DNA from 3 places in the Psychromonas ingrahamii 37 genome. Region 1 is predicted to be linked to each of the others. Evidence: predicted binding sites of a transcription regulator. Region 1 holds the regulator's gene; each other region holds the start of a gene.
What was found. Region 1 encodes MetJ, which represses methionine synthesis genes. Its sites were predicted from a motif close to TAGACGTCTAGACGTCTA; they were not measured.

Region 2: metK (methionine adenosyltransferase) is a predicted target of MetJ. The motif match lies at 1,666-1,683, and genes of this name have one in related genera.
Region 3: metN (methionine ABC transporter ATP-binding protein MetN) is a predicted target of MetJ. The motif match lies at 3,423-3,440, and genes of this name have one in related genera.

The regions. Positions count from the first base shown of each region.
Region 1 covers NC_008709.1:78,164-83,670, forward strand. The annotation lists gene radC (RadC family protein) at 1-198, opposite strand, end outside; gene coaBC (bifunctional phosphopantothenoylcysteine decarboxylase/phosphopantothenate--cysteine ligase CoaBC) at 406-1,641, shown strand; gene dut (dUTP diphosphatase) at 1,641-2,096, shown strand; gene slmA (nucleoid occlusion factor SlmA) at 2,131-2,733, shown strand; gene metJ (met regulon transcriptional regulator MetJ) at 2,803-3,093, opposite strand; gene PING_RS00350 (class I adenylate cyclase) at 3,177-5,507, opposite strand, start outside.
Region 2 covers NC_008709.1:3,978,227-3,983,733, reverse strand. The annotation lists gene PING_RS16635 (SprT family zinc-dependent metalloprotease) at 1-457, opposite strand, end outside; gene metK (methionine adenosyltransferase) at 476-1,624, opposite strand; gene PING_RS16625 (hypothetical protein) at 1,842-2,090, shown strand; gene PING_RS16620 (peptidoglycan DD-metalloendopeptidase family protein) at 2,312-3,514, shown strand; gene PING_RS16615 (Rsd/AlgQ family anti-sigma factor) at 3,659-4,132, opposite strand; gene nudC (NAD(+) diphosphatase) at 4,292-5,113, shown strand; gene hemE (uroporphyrinogen decarboxylase) at 5,196-5,507, shown strand, end outside.
Region 3 covers NC_008709.1:4,353,139-4,358,645, forward strand. The annotation lists gene PING_RS18260 (Gfo/Idh/MocA family protein) at 1-608, opposite strand, end outside; gene PING_RS18265 (MetQ/NlpA family lipoprotein) at 751-1,566, opposite strand; gene PING_RS18270 (methionine ABC transporter permease) at 1,623-2,309, opposite strand; gene metN (methionine ABC transporter ATP-binding protein MetN) at 2,299-3,333, opposite strand; gene PING_RS18280 (phosphoribosyltransferase) at 3,942-4,505, shown strand; gene PING_RS18285 (acyl carrier protein phosphodiesterase) at 4,549-5,154, opposite strand; gene PING_RS18290 (YSC84-related protein) at 5,293-5,507, opposite strand, start outside.

The DNA.
Region 1 (5,507 bases):
TTCTGATGCAGCAAATAAAGCATGTAAGGAGCCGAATTGACTTAGCAGTTGTTTGGAGAGTGTGACGACGTCGACACCACGGCAACCCGTACGTAAAAATATAGCAAGCAGTTCAGCATCAGAAAGGGCCGCTGTGCCTTTTTGCAGCAATTTTTCTCTCGGTCTTTCCTGATTGGGCCAGTCTTTTAATTTTGTCATGATCTAATATTCCGATAATTAACTATTACGGCTATAGCTAAGTGGCAGTGAATACGGGAAAGGCAGTCAATAAATTGCTATTAAGCCAATTTTTGATAAGTATAGCGCAGCCATTAAATTGCGACTAAATCTCGTCGATTTATTCACATTTTGCTTAATTACTTTGCTATTCTATGTTCTTCTTATTTGTTATATTGAGTCTCGTAAATGTCTGAACATCATATTTTAAGCGGGAAAAAAATATTACTTGGTATTGCCGGTGGCATTGCTGCGTATAAATGTGCAGAATTAACGCGCCGTTTAAAAGATCAGGGGGCAGATGTCCGTATTGTAATGACCTCTTCGGCGAAAGCGTTTATCACACCACTCACTATGCAGGCTGTCTCCGGACACGCTGTCGCCGATGATTTGTTAGACCCCAATGCAGAATCCGGGATGGGGCATATCGAGTTGGCCAGATGGGCGGATCTTGTTTTGCTTGCGCCTGCCACTGCAAATTTAATCGCTCGATTACGTGCGGGCATGGCGGATGACTTATTAACGACGTTATGTGTAGCGACATCCTCTCCTATTGCCGTTTCGCCGGCAATGAATCAGCAAATGTACCTAGCACAGGCAACACAAGACAATATCAGCGTATTAAAGCAGCGTGGGGTGATGATTTGGGGGCCAGGACAAGGCGCGCAAGCCTGTGGCGATATAGGGCCCGGCAGAATGCTTAATCCGGCGGACCTTGTGGAAAAGGTGATGGATTATTTTAGTGATAAAAACAGCTATTTTACGGGTGTCAATATCACCATTACTGCAGGACCTACTCAGGAAGCATTAGATCCTGTGCGTTACATCAGTAACCATAGTTCCGGTAAAATGGGTTTTGCATTGGCTGAAGTGGCACAAAAAATTGGGGCAAATGTTACTTTAATTAGTGGCCCTGTGCAGTTGAGCACGCCGAACGGGGTGACTCGATTGAATGTGACAAGTGCATTAGAGATGCATCAGGCCAGTTTATCTGGCCTTAAGAACTGCGATATCTTTATTGCTTGTGCGGCTGTTGCCGACTATAGAGCAGAGACGGTCGCTGAGCAAAAAATGAAAAAACAGCCAGGTATTGATGAGTTAACTATTAAGTTAGTAAAAAATCCGGATATTATTAAAGATGTCTCAAATCATCAAAATCGTCCTTTCTGCGTGGCTTTTGCTGCGGAAACGCAGCATCTTGAAGTTTATGCAAAAGATAAATTAAAACGTAAAAATGTAGATTTAATTGCAGCAAATGATGTTGCAAAAAATGGCCAAGGTTTTAATAGTGAAAAAAATGCATTAAGCGTATTTTCTAGCGAAGAACGATTTGATATAACGCTTGCCGATAAAAAGGCGGTTGCCAGCCAGCTACTTAAAATAATAAGCCAACAATACGCTTTGAAAAATAAAGGATTTAAATAATGAAACAGATAGAGCTTAAAATTCTCGATCCTCGCATTGGTAAGGAATTCCCGCTTCCTGAGCATGCGACGGCGGGATCTGCTGGGATGGATTTGCGTGCTTGTATTGATCAGGCCTTAATTATTAAGCCTGGAGAAACACAACTAATTCCAACGGGTATTGCAATCCATATTAGCGATCCTGGACTTGCGGCTACCATTTTACCGCGCTCTGGATTGGGTCATAAGCATGGTATCGTTTTGGGAAATTTAGTGGGTTTAATTGATTCTGATTATCAAGGTCCGCTAATGGTTTCTTGTTGGAATCGCAGCACAGAAAGTTTCCGCCTTGAGCCGGGAGAGCGATTAGCGCAGTTGGTTTTTTTACCTGTTGTACAGGCAACATTCGAAATTGTTGATGAGTTTAAGAGCTCAGAACGAGGAGAGGGTGGATTTGGTCACTCAGGGAAACATTAATTTTAGTTTAAAACGACAAAGGAAGTTGTAGATTATGCTGGCAAAAACAACCAAAAAGAAAGTAAATCGCAAGGAAGATATTTTACACGCATTGGCTAAAATGCTTGAAAGTCAACCTGGTCAGCGTATTACAACTGCAAAATTAGCAGCTGAAGTTGGCGTTTCGGAAGCCGCGTTATATCGTCATTTTCCAAGTAAAGCGCGTATGTTCGAAGGGTTAATTGATTACATTGAATCAACTATTTTTACGCAAATAAATTTAATTAAAGAACAGCAAAAACAAACATTTGTACGTATTGAGCATATATTATATTTTTTATTAGGTTTTGCAGAGCAAAATCCGGGTATTACGCGCATTTTAACCGGGGATGCTTTATTAGGGGAGAATGAGCGCCTGCAGACCCGTATTGAACATGTTTTTTCAAAGTTAGAGTCACAACTTAAACTGATCCTGAGGGAAAAAGCAATTTTTGATGGCGGTAAACTGAGTATTGACGAGGCTATCGTCGCGAACTTATTACTTGCTTACGTTGAAGGGCGTATGAGCCAATTTGTACGTAGTCAATTTAAACAGAAACCAACCCAATATTTTAATACTCAATGGCCATTTTTATACAGGCAGCTGCAACAAAGTTAATCATAAATAAAGCGTTAAACTGCGTAGAAGCAGTGAATTGCAGGCTGATCATCTGCACAGTTTAATTTTCTATTTTTTCATTAACTTTTTAACGCTTTCCGGAATGCCTGTGGCTTGATTTTTATCAAGGTCCCCATCTTCCGGCAGCGGTTGTCCAGTGTACGCATGTAAGAATGCTTCACATAATAACTCACTGTTAGTGGCATGGCGCAAGTTATTTACTTGACGACGGGTGCGCTCGTCGGTCAATATTTTAAGGACTTTCGTGGGGATAGAGACTGTTATTTTTTTTACTTGCTCACTTTTTTTACCGTGTTCAGCATAAGGGCTGATATATTCACCATTCCATTTCGTCGACATCTTTATTACCCCATAAAACTAGAAAGGTTATTTTACCTTTTGTTGCTTATTTTGGCAATCTATACGTAAAGAGGGCTAGATGTCTATGGCTCATTTTCTTTAGTTGTACTGGTAAATGACGATAAAATAAGCTCTTTATTGTCGGATAATTCAATTTCATAAAACTGCGGTAAGTTGAAGTTGATTCTGTCATCCTGTTTGTTCATTTCATTGTTATTTGAAGCATAAAATCGATTTACGTTTTGTACCAAATCATCTTTACCGCCCGTAAAACTATGCAGTGTTTCTATCTCATTATCAGCATTGGCAATATAAACATTAAAACCATCATGGTAATTTTCAAAAAAGAACTGAACGATACCTTCACTGATATGTGAGCCAATAATGGAGACTGTTTTATCAAAATAGGTGTTTTTTAAATTAAGGGCACTATTGGATACTTTTTTATTGGAGATATGGCTGTAAATATCAACAAGGTTTTTTAAATGTTGTACTGAAACGCCAGTTTGTTCAAAGTAAAAGGCAAAATTTTCTTCGCCTGTTTTTAATGTTTGTACGGATCGCTGACTAAGAGAATCCAAACGTAACTGTATGTATTCATTTAGTTTTGATTTAAATGCCTGACTTATTTGCGCTTGAAACTGGCAACTGTAACAAAATAAGTCTATTTGCTCCGGAGGACATGCCCCTTGATGCATTTTCCCCAAAATAGTATGAAGGGCATCAATAACGGATTGATTACTATTAAAGTGTAAGGTGCGCACCTCATTCCAGGAGTTTCGATAAATAAGGTCAATACTGCCAATTAAACATTCTTTATCTTCGCCGTAAGAAAATATATCCCCCTGTTGATCATCTTCACTTTCAGAGGTACTTTCCCAGTGGCGAGTAGGATCCCTTTCAAGATTTAGAAAAATGGTTAAGTGTTTAATCTCACAAGGTCGGCTTAATGCATTGTTGCTTGCTTTGGGAATATAAATAGGAAAAACAGAGTAAAGATCTTGAATAAACTGGTTTAGTTTTTTATCAACAAGGTCAGACCCTTGATTATAGAGATGTAATTGCGTCTCTTCTTCGTACAATCCATTCATATGGCACCAGGCAACTAACTTGGCAATATATTTAGCATACATTAATGTTGGGGTGTTGATCAGGGTAAAGCTGTCGAGAGAGCAGTTATACAGGTACCACCCGGCCGCATTTTTTCTATTCTTAGGCACTTGAATAAAGCTTAGATCGGGCTCCGATAGATCCGGTGATATTTTAGGATTAATTAAGTCTACTTTACCCGGCAGACTTTCGTGTGCAGCATAAAGTTTGCGCGACAGTATACCCAAATCTTCCGCACTGATTGAACCTTCAATATTATTATCACGCGCGAAGCGGAGTAATTTGCTGTAACTTGCCATCAAAGTATCAAGCAATATATCTTTGGCGTTACTGACCGCTCTCACTTTCCATTTTTTTCGATTATCTAAGTCTGCAATATGATCCTTATTCCAGTCCCACCGATTAACAAATTTAGTTAACACTTGGCGCCGCCAGGTTGGAGGATTAAGAGTACAAATTTTTGAAAGATTTTCTTCCGTTTTTAGATAAAAACAAGCGCGTACCACTTCAAGGCGTTTAAAGTCGTTAATCTTATTTAAATACGAGGTGACTTTTTCCAACATTAAGCAATAGGGATCAAGATATTCAAGATCCGTCTGTTGTTCTTGAAAGCGTTTTTTATAATATAATGCAATCAGTTCAGTATTAGGGTATTCCCAAGAGTAAGCTTCCATAAGAATGGTTTTTAATACTGCTTTATAGGGCGTATCTATGCCCTTATAAAGTTGCCAAAGTGTTGCGCCAAAATATTCTTCAGCTGGGATACGGTCAAATCCGCCGAGATCTAGCCAGTCATCGGGATTTAATCCACCGTTATCATAGAGCTTTTTCACATATTCATTGTAATTTTTTTCATGTTCAAAGGGGACTTGCCACCATAAAATGCGTTTTCCAGCGATATGCAGTTCAGTGCGATAAAATTCATCAAGTAACAATAAATGCTGAGAAGTACCACAGGCATCCATGGTCATATCGGATTTATTATCAATGCGAAACTTGTTATCGGGAATTAAAAAAAAGTTAAGTTCAACCCCATAACCTTCAGCCCAATGGGTTATTAACCAAGATTTATTTTTTAATAGTTGGACACGTTGTTTATCCATCTGGTGGGGATAACAAATCCAAATATCCAGATCACTTTCGGAGGATTGACCTATTGAGGCTGTACTGCCCATCGCATATAAACCAATTAGATCTGCTTGCTGAGGTTTTTTTTGTGGTTCATCTTGAAATGATAATAAGTTATTAAGTTGTATTTTCAAGTCTGTGGGTTTTGTTATTAAGTTAGTTGCTTGCGCTTTTTT
Region 2 (5,507 bases), 660 kb from region 1:
ACTTTTGACACCGGTATTTAAGACCTTTTAAAATTTTGTTATGGCGTCTTATGGTCAGTTGATGGGTGGTGCAATCACATTGATAAGCAAACTGCCTGCCAATAACATCACTAATATTCAATGAATGCGTCGTATCTGCAGGGCAGTTAAAGATGTTTTGCATTACAAATTGCCACTCTTTGCCATGCGGGCGGACTTTTCCATAATATTGATAGGCGACCAGATGGGCAACCTCGTGAGGTACTACCTGTGCAAAAAAATCAGCTGAATTTTGTTTAAACAAGATGGGGTGATATTTGATCAGATTAAGCTGTAAATGTGCGCTACCGGCACTTTTCCCCCGTTGGTTAAACAGGTAAGCTGGGCGTTTGAAAGCACGATCAAAAAAGCACTCGGCCAAAATGAAAAATTTTTCACTTCGGCTAATGAGTGCTTTTTTATCTGCGTCATTTACCATGTTTAATTTAACTAAGCGCTAAAATGCGCCCGCTTTTAACGCTTCAACTTTATCTAAGGCTTCCCATGGGAATTCATTACGACCAAAGTGCCCATAAGCGGCTGTTGATTGGTAAATGGGCTGAATAAGATTCAACATCTCGATCAGTCCATAAGGACGTAAGTCAAAATGCTCACGAATCAATTGGATGATTAAATCTTTTTTTACTTTTTCTGTGCCGAATGTTTCGACACTGATCGAGGTTGGCTCTGCAACACCTATGGCATAAGAAACCTGAATTTCACAACGATCAGCAAGACCCGCTGCAACGATGTTTTTTGCCACATAACGGGCTGCATATGCCGCGCTGCGGTCAACTTTTGAGGGATCTTTACCGGAGAATGCACCACCACCATGGCGTGCTGAACCACCATAAGTATCAACAATAATTTTACGCCCGGTAAGGCCACAATCACCAACAGGTCCGCCAATGACGAAGCGGCCCGTTGGATTAATAAAGTATTTGGTGCGCTCAGAAAGCCACTCGGCGGGTAATACGGGTTTGATTATCTCTTCCATTACCGCTTCAACTAAATCTTCTTGTTTGATATCTTCTGAGTGTTGAGTGGAAAGGACGACCGCATCAATACCAACAATTTTGCCATGATCATAAGCAAAGGTCACCTGACTTTTAGCGTCGGGGCGTAACCATGGAAGCGTCTTATTTTTACGCACTTTTGCTTGTCGTTTAACCAGGTGGTGCGCATAAGTAATAGGTGCCGGCATAAAAACGTCTGTTTCATTCGTGGCATAACCGAACATTAAACCTTGGTCTCCAGCGCCCTGCTCGCGAGGATCACTACGGTCAACACCCTGATTAATGTCTGGCGATTGTTTGCCTATTACATTTAAAATGGCGCATGAGTCAGCGTCAAAGCCCATTTCTGAACTGGTGTAACCTATGTTGCGTACGGTATTACGGGTGATCTCTTCGATATCAACCCAGGCATCAGTGGTGATTTCACCACCAACCATTACCATGCCGGTTTTTACATAAGTCTCACAAGCAACACGTGCTTTTTTATCTTGTTTTAAAATTGCATCAAGTACCGCATCGGAAATTTGATCGGCGATTTTATCGGGATGACCTTCAGAGACGGATTCTGAAGTAAATAAGTCACGTGACATGTGAGCTCCTAACTGGTTACAAGGTAAATTTTTTGGATGTTTTTACATCTAGACGTCTATCTTACATTTTTTTGTGATGGAAAACACCTTAATTATTTAAGCAATCCGCATAAAAAATGAAAAATAAGAGTTGTTTTTTATAAATAAAATAAAAAACTGATATACTTTATTATTTTATTTTGATTGATCACTTTCCCTGTATGAGTTGTATTAAGTTATGCCATTGTTATTACGTTTAAAGGCGTTTTTTAAAGCGTCCATTGCCGTTGTGAATATTCTTCCCCGGAAACATTTTGTCGCCTTGATTCTATTATCTATCTTTCTGCTTGTTGTGTCCTTGGTTCCTGTGCCGCCAAAAACTCCAAAAAAAATTTACCACTCATTAGAACTACCCGATAGAGTTGTTGTCGAAGATAAGCATGCGGCTACCGACCCTGCTGTTATAATAAAAAACGAATTAAAATGAGATCTATTTTTTTTATAAAAAAATAAAAAACTTGGTATACTTCTCCGTTTTATTTTCATTACTCCCTTTCCCTGCTTGAGTTGTACTAAGTTATGCTATTTTTGTTACCTTTAAAGGCGTTTTTTAAAGCGTCTATCGCCGTTGTGAATAATCTTCCCCGGAAACATTTTTTCGCTTTGATTTTATTATTTGTATTTCTTTTGGTTATTTCCCTGGTTCCCATGCAGCCGAAAACCAAAAAAACAATTTACCGCTCATTAGAACTACCTGAGGGAGTTGTTGTTAAAGATGAGCATGCGGCTGCCGAACCGCTTGCTGCAATAAAAGATGAATATGCAAAAGTATTTCCTGATTTTTCGGGAAACAAAGAAGTTGAATTTGAGGTTAACGATGGTGACTCTCTCAGCAATATTTTTGAAAAAGAGAGCTTGTCGGCAGGTGCATTACAGCTTTTGTTAGATGCCGATAAAGAACATCTGCGCTTAGCCAACCTAATCCCAGGGCAAAGGATTAAGTTATTGATTGGTCCTGACAACAATCTGCTCTCCTTAAAAGTATTTTTGGATCTTGCCAATACGTTAACCTTTACTCTGAAAGAGGATCAATATGATGCACTTTTGGAAACTAAAGCGGGGAAATGGCGCGAAAGTTTATACCAAGGTCGTATCATAGGAAGCTTCTATAAGACAGCCAAAGCTTCAGGTCTTACGGCGGCGCAGATTCAACAAGTATCAGCGACTCTGCAGGATAAAATTAACTTTAACCGTCTTTATGCTGGAGATACTTTCCGTGTGTTAGTGTCAAAACAATATATTGATGGACAATATAGTTCAGAAAGTGACGTATTGGCTATTTTGATTAAAAACAGGAATAAAACTTATACCGCTTTTCTGCATGAAGACGGGCGTTATTATGATAAAAATAGGCAAGGCTTAAGTAAAGCTTATCGACGCTTTCCTGTGAATGGAAAGTTCCGCATCAGTTCTAACTTTAATCGAAAACGTTTACATCCAATCACCAAAAGAGTAAGTCCCCATAACGGTACTGATTTTGCTGTATCAACGGGCACAAAAGTTTATAGCATTGGTGATGGTGTTGTTTTGCGGGCAGGTTATCATCCCGCAGCTGGCAATTATATTGTTATGCAGCATAGCCGGAAATACACCACACGTTATTTGCATTTAAGTAAAATTTTGGTTCGTAAAGGGCAGAGAGTAGAAAGGGGCGCTGTGATAGCTAGAAGTGGTAATACCGGGCGTTCAACCGGGGCGCATCTGCATTATGAATTTCAAATAAATAATCGCCCGGTAGATGCAATGAAAGTGTCGTTACCTCTTTCAACAGCAGTCTCTAAAAAAGAGGAGCGTGCTTTTGATAAAAGACGCGATCTTTACCTGCAGGAGATGGGCATTAATAATATCTAAGATAGATATGATAGGAGTAATAATAGCGCTGAGTATTAAGTTAATAGCGCTATTATTATTGATGCCGGTGTATTTGACTCAGGCAGTGTCATTTCGCTGCCTATTTTTAACACTCTGACTAAAAACACATAAATATATTATTTTTTATGCCAATGTATGGTGCAGGTGTACAACTTCAAGCAGCTGGTCTTCACGTTCAAAACGCTCTTCCATTAGCTGACCTAAGTTAGAAAGATCGCGGTCAAAATCAACTAAGGCTTGCTCATTGGCTGATTCTGCATACTTATCGTTAAAACTCAACGCTGCATCTGTGGTTGTCGTAATGCGTGAATATAACTCCTGAGCAATTTTTAAATTGTTTTCCCCATCTAATTTGCATTGTGTAATTATCTGCTCGTAGATTTCGAAGTGTCCGGTGGATGCATAGTCAAGCAGAAGTTGGCAAAAATGAGTAATTTTTTCTTGTGCGGGTAAGCTGTGATTTGTCTCTTGGTAAGGTGGTAATCCTGCCAGTTTGCAATATACAACCACTAGTGTCTGACGTTCTTCGAGCCAATTATCAATAACTGAAAGTCTGCCACCCCATTCTTCTTTTGCGCGTTCTAATTTGGTTAGCATATCGTGCACCTCGTTATTAGTAGACTGGAACTGTTAAATAAAAATAGATAAAATTGCACTTAGCGTCAACATGAATTTGAATTTGTAGATAATCTTACTGTATAACTGTGAAGTAATCCCAGTCCCTAGAATTAAATTTCCGATAAATAAGGAAGCATAATGCAGCCGGAAAAAAATAACGTTAGCAAGCAAGAGAATGCTTGGTGGTTTATTATCGCGAGAGATCAAATTGTATTACAGCCGCAAGGGAATTTCATTCCCTACGGTAATCTTGATGATTTGCCATTTCCCGAAGCATTAGCTAATAATGTGAAAAAAATAGGAGATTACGATTCAAGCCCTTGTTATTTAATCGTATTGCAGGAGAAATTAGATGTTGGTCTGGGGGAATATTTCCCATTACGCTCTTTGTTGGGACAGATCCATGATCTCTTATTTGATCTGGCGGGTCGTGCCTTTCAAGTCGCTTTATTTTATCAAACACATCAGTATTGTGGTAAGTGCGGTAATAAAATGCATGCCATAAACTGGGAAACCGCAATGAAATGCTACCATTGCCAGCACCGCTGTTATCCGCGTGTTTCTCCCTGTGTTATTGTTGGTATTCGTAAAGGCAAGGAAATATTATTAGCAGTGCATCATCGCCATTTGAAACAGAACAACCCGGTTTTTACGGTTTTAGCCGGATTTGTTGAAGCCGGAGAAACACTGGAGATGTGTGTTGAACGTGAAGTCTATGAGGAATCAAGGATCCGGGTCAAAAATATCGAATATATCAGTAGTCAACCTTGGCCTTTCCCGCACTCTTTAATGATGGGTTTTTTTGCTGAATATGAATCAGGTGAAATCAAGATTGATAAAAATGAGCTTGTTGAAGCAGCTTGGTATCATATTGATAATCTGCCTGTGTTACCAAATAACGGCACCATTGCTCGAAAGTTGATTAACAAAATGGTTGAACAATGCAAAGTCGCAATATGACAGAGTAAAAAACATTTAAAAATGGTAGCATATTTACCTATGTAAATGATTAAATGTTTAAAAAGACAGGATAGAGATAAGCATGACAGAATTAAAAAATGATCGTTATCTTCGCGCTTTATTAAAGCAAGACGTTGATAAAACACCAGTATGGATGATGCGTCAAGCGGGTAGATATTTACCTGAATATAAAAAGGTACGCGCGCAAGCCGGAGATTTTATGTCTTTGTGCCGCAATGCAGATTTGGCCTGTGAAGTAACCTTACAACCTTTACGCAGATTTGACCTTGATGCCGCTATCTTATTTTCAGATATTCTTACTATCCCAGATGCAATGGGACTGGGTCTTTATTTTGCAGAAGGGGAAGGGCCTAAGCTTAAACGCCCGATAACA
Region 3 (5,507 bases), 280 kb from region 1:
CACTGAATATCTACACGGGATAACCGCTGACCTTGAGACTGCCAGGTAAGGTAGACATCATCCAAGTTATTTTTAGCATCAAGGTTGATACTGTCCAGTGGATGAATAAAGTCGTCAAAAATAAAGGTGCGAATATCACCTGGTTGATTAAATCTATTTTTTTCCCAACGTAATGATAATAAAGATGAATGCTCTTTGGTATTTTGAATATTCGGCAGATACTGATTATACAAAGGAATAAAACGACGATTAAAGCCCAGATATAAAGGTTGTCGATGCTTTGCAGCCAACTCATAAAGTCTTTCACAATCAAAGGCATTATCGGCCAGAGGTTTATCAACAAAGGTTGGAATACCCTGCTGTAAAAAAAAGGTCGCAATTTGCAGATGGGAAACCGTGCTGCTATGAATCATTACTGCATCGATCCCGGCTTTAATTAAGTCTTTATAATCTGAATATAACCTATCAATACGATACAACTTAGACAGTCTTTTTAAGGTGTTTTTATCGCGCGTGCAGAGAAGCACCTCAAGCCCTGGAATTTGAGTAATTACGGGTAAATGCGCTTTTTGCGCAATATCACCCAGTCCAATAATAGCAAGTTTCATTCCATCTCCCGGTGATCGTTTTAATATAAAGCAAAGTATTCGTTATTTAAAATAATTTATCTTAAGCCAATACGCAAAAAAAAAGTATTGATCTAAGATCAATACTTTTTCCTATTACAAGCAATTAGTTAGAGAGTATGACTTACCAACCCTTAACAACACCATCTTTGAAAATTTTCATTGCAGCGTCATAAACTGTTTCTGTCTGGTACGCTTTAAGAAAGTTTTGGACATTTTCAGCATCGACATTATCTTCACGTGCAACGAGCAAGTTTACATAAAGAGAGTCTTTACCTTCAACAAAAAGACCATCTTTCTCGGGTGACAAGTCAATACTGCTTGCATAAGTTGTATTAATAATAGCCAGGCTCACATCTTCCAAAGAGCGTGGCAGCTGCGCGGCTTCCAGCTCAACAATCTCTAAATTCTTTGGGCTGCTAGCAATATCAAGTACGGTGGCACCAAGACCTGCGCCTTCTTTTAATACCAGTAGGCCCTGGCGCTCAAGCAGCATCAATGAACGCCCTAAGTTGCTTGGGTCGCTTGGTACGGCAATAAGGTCACCCTCTTTTAATTCGTCAAGTGATTTAATTTTGCTTGAGTAGCCGGCAATAGGGTAAACAAAGGTATTACCTGCCACGGCAAATTTATAACCACGATCTTTGATTTGCTGATCCAGATAAGGTTTATGCTGGAAAGCATTAACATCAATAGAGCCTTCTGCAAGTGCTGCATTGGGGGTAATGTAATCAGAAAAAGTAATTAACTCTACTTCCAGACCGTATTTTTCTTTTGCAACTTTTGCAGCGACTTCAGCTACTTGCGCCTCGGCCCCGGCCATAACACCGACTTTGATTTTATTATTATCAACAGCAGCGTCTTTATCACCACAACCGCTTAGGATCAGTGTGGAAGCAAGGCCTACAACGGCAAAAATATTTTTCAGGTTAAAGCTCATGATATATCTCCTTTCAAGGTATTCCTTGATTTTTTAAATGTTAATGTAAGTTGTTATTAGCGATGATCCACAGACTTAACTAAGTGATCACCAATTGATTGAATAAGTTGTACGATAAAAACTAAAATAACCACTGTAATCATCATCACGGTAGCATCAAAGCGTTGGTAGCCATAACGAATGCCAACGTCTCCAAGGCCACCGCCACCCACAGTACCGGCCATTGCCGAATAACCCACTAGGGTCACAAGCGTAATAGTAACCGCATTGATAATTCCGGGTAGTGCTTCCGGTAAAAGTACTTTAGTAATAATTTGTTGCGGTTTTGCACCCATCGCCTGTGCAGCCTCGACCAATCCTGAGGGTACTTCTAATAACGCCCCCTCAACAAGACGTGCAATAAACGGAATAGCGCCAATAGTCAGGGGTACAATAGCCGCTGCGGTTCCTATTGTGGTCCCCACAACAAAGCGCGTAAAAGGAATAATCGCCACCAACAAAATAATAAAGGGAATAGAGCGACCAATATTGACCACAATACCCAATATTTTATTAAGCAAATCGTGTTCAAGTAATCCGTTTTTTTTGCTTAAGTGCAATACAATACCCACCGGAATGCCAACAACAAATCCTAGAAACCCGGAAGCGAACACCATCGCAACCGTTTCACCTAACGCTTCGAGTAATAATTGCAGAAGACCTTCATGCTCCCCCCACCAACTCGACATTAAATCAAATGACATAACCTAACACCTCAACTTCTACATTATGTTCTTTTAGAAAAGCAATCGCTTTTAAAGCCGCTTCTTCCGTGCCAAAAAACTCAGCTAACATCAGGCCAAATTTAACCCCGCCAACATAGTCCATATTGGAGCTGATAATACTGATATCTATATTAAACTGCCGTGCCAACTGGCTGATTACAGGGGTATCAACCGATGCGCCGGTAAACTCTAAACGCACCAATGGAAAACTGTTTTCAACTCTACTAGTCAATAAGCGAGCACTATAATCAGCTGGAATAGTAAGGTCCAGCGTAGAACGTATAAACTGACGTGCCAATTCTGTTTTAGGATGTGCGAAAATATCACCAACAAGTCCTTGTTCAACCATTTTACCATCACCAATAATAGCAACTTGTGCACAGATACCTTTGACGACGGCCATTTCATGGGTGATTAATAAAATGGTCAAATTTAATTCACGGTTAATCTTGCGCAGCAGCTCTAAAATAGATTGCGTGGTTGCAGGATCCAATGAGCTCGTCGCTTCATCACACAATAAAACCAGAGGATCGGACGCAAGTGCACGTGCTATTGCCACACGTTGTTTTTGTCCTCCACTTAAATTAGCGGGATAGGTATCCCTTTTGTCGGTTAGACCAACAAGCTCCAACAAACCATTGACTTTATCTTTAATTTTATTTTTATTAACAGCCGCTAATTCAAGGGGCAGCGCCACGTTATCAAAAACGGTTCGCGAAGATAACAGGTTAAAATGTTGAAAAATCATGCCAATTTTACGGCGCGTTAAAGTTAACTCCTGCGTTGACAGTTGAGTAAGATCAACGCCATCAAGAATGATATTGCCACTTGACGGGCGTTCTAATAAATTAACACAGCGAATTAAAGTACTCTTACCCGCACCGGAGGAGCCTATAACACCAAAAATACTGCCCTGCTCGATAGAGAGGTTAATATTACTGAGTGCATGGATTGCTCTCCCTGCTTGATAGAATACTTTATTAACTTTTTTTATCTGGATCATCAAATTTCCTGAATTTAACGGTGAGTGACCTACATTTTTCTATTTACACTATGCGGAAAGCAGATGAAAGCGAAATACCGCCGAACACTAAGCCGTATAGACGTCTAAGTCAATATTTTCTTATGATCCCTTCGATTATTATTACCATCAACAAACCAAGCGATCAGTCATTAAAACACTCTTTGCATAGCTTAAATAATCCATAGTGAAAAAAAAGGCTGTCTCACTTTGTCTTTTACAGTAAATTAGTTAACATGAAATTTTTAATTTTCTTGTTAAAACAGCGTACTAAGTACTCTACATAAATTTCCTCGCATTTTTGAGCAGTTTACTCAATAAAGACGCTTTTTAAGATCAGAAAACTTTCGAGTGAGTACCTTACATAACCTGAATTCAGGATATGTAAGGTCTTGGATACCCCAGAGCATCAAACTGAATATGTTTGAAAAACCATTTATTTCATCTGATAAAGAGGTCTCTGTCTGTGGGTCCGCTCGTTGATAATGCTAGTTTTATGTAAAAAAATGCAATAAACAGGATCCAGGTTATTGTTATTTTTTCCTGTTGCTCTAAACTTTGCGCAAAAATTCACTCGCAGAGGTTATTAAATGTCCAGCAAAGTATATATTACTGCCCAACAACTACTTGAAGACTCATTTCGTCTTGCCGCACAAGTCTATGATAGCGGTTTTCGTCCACAATTTATTGTTGGTATTTGGCGAGGAGGAGCACCTATTGGTATTGCAGTACAGGAATACTTTGATTATAAAAAAGTAGATACCGACCATATTGCAGTGCGTACCTCTTCCTATTATGGTATTGGCAAACAAAGTAAAACCATAAAAGTTCATGGCCTGCATTATATTATTGAAAATGCCAATGCTGATGATGGCTTATTAATTGTTGATGACGTATTTGACTCAGGCAGAAGTGTGGTGGCATTAGTTGAAAGACTAACAGCAGAAATGCGCTTAAATATGCCAACCGATGTACGCATTGCCACGCCCTATTACAAACCTAAAAATAAAACCGTTGCCATAGTACCTGATTATTTTATCCATGAATCAGAAGAGTGGTTAGTGTTTCCCCATGAAGTTTCAGGTTTAAGCATTGAAGAAATCGTTTCCGGTAAAAGTGATTTTGAAAATATTAAGCATTTATTCACCGAATGAATCTGATTTTCCGCTATAAATAACACTTTATTTATATAAAGTATTATTTATAGCCCTCGTAAGTAATATAACCAGCTGTTTTATCCAATAAATCTGAATATAACTCAAAGAATATTTCCGATAGCGCCGCATAATGCTTAACTAAGGTTTCACCGGTTAAAGCTAATGGTGCCATTCTTATACTGCGTAAAGACATAGACTCCAGCGCATACTGAATATTATCGACTTTTTGGTAAGACTCAAGCCACTTTTGCTGCCAAACTAATGTTGATGTTTTTTTAAAACGCTCTGGAAATGTATTTATTTCGCGGGCAGATTCCAATTCAATTTGTAACTGCGCTTGCTGGCAAAAGTCGTTTAATGATGAATGATGAAATTGAGACCAATGCTTAGCCAGAAAATGATCCCAAAACATATCTAAAGCAATCGGTGCGTAACGACGCAACTCTTTAGCAAACAAGGGTTTTGCTAATTTAACCAATTGATGCCTGTCAGTATAACTATCAACAAAACGATGCAGACGAATTCCCTGCACAATATCACTATTAAATTTTCCGCTGGGGTTTCCTTTAATAAAATCGCCCAAAAAATTCCCTACGAAGCTGGTCCCGGTATGCTCCGCAATATGTAAGTGTGCAAGAAAATTCATGTTAAAACCTATAAAGTACGACAATTAAGCCTAATTTATAGCCCCTGTTAAAGAAAGTAAAACAATAAAAAGGGGAGAATTAAGATCAGCAGAATAACCGCTGAATGACAACTAGCTCTGCCCCTTATTTAAAAATTATTAATCAGCTTTAAAGTTAAATTTTTGCCCGGCAATACTCGCTTCATACATCAAACCACCTTTAGCCAAGGTGAAGACCGCGAAACCACCGACATAATTTGCTTTGCTCTGCTGCTTGCCTAGCGCAGCTCCTGTGCCAGTACTGCCTGCTTGGGCCGACGTCCCAAAAGTCAGCGCTACCGCGCTTGCCTGAGCGCCAAATTCAAAGCTGCCGG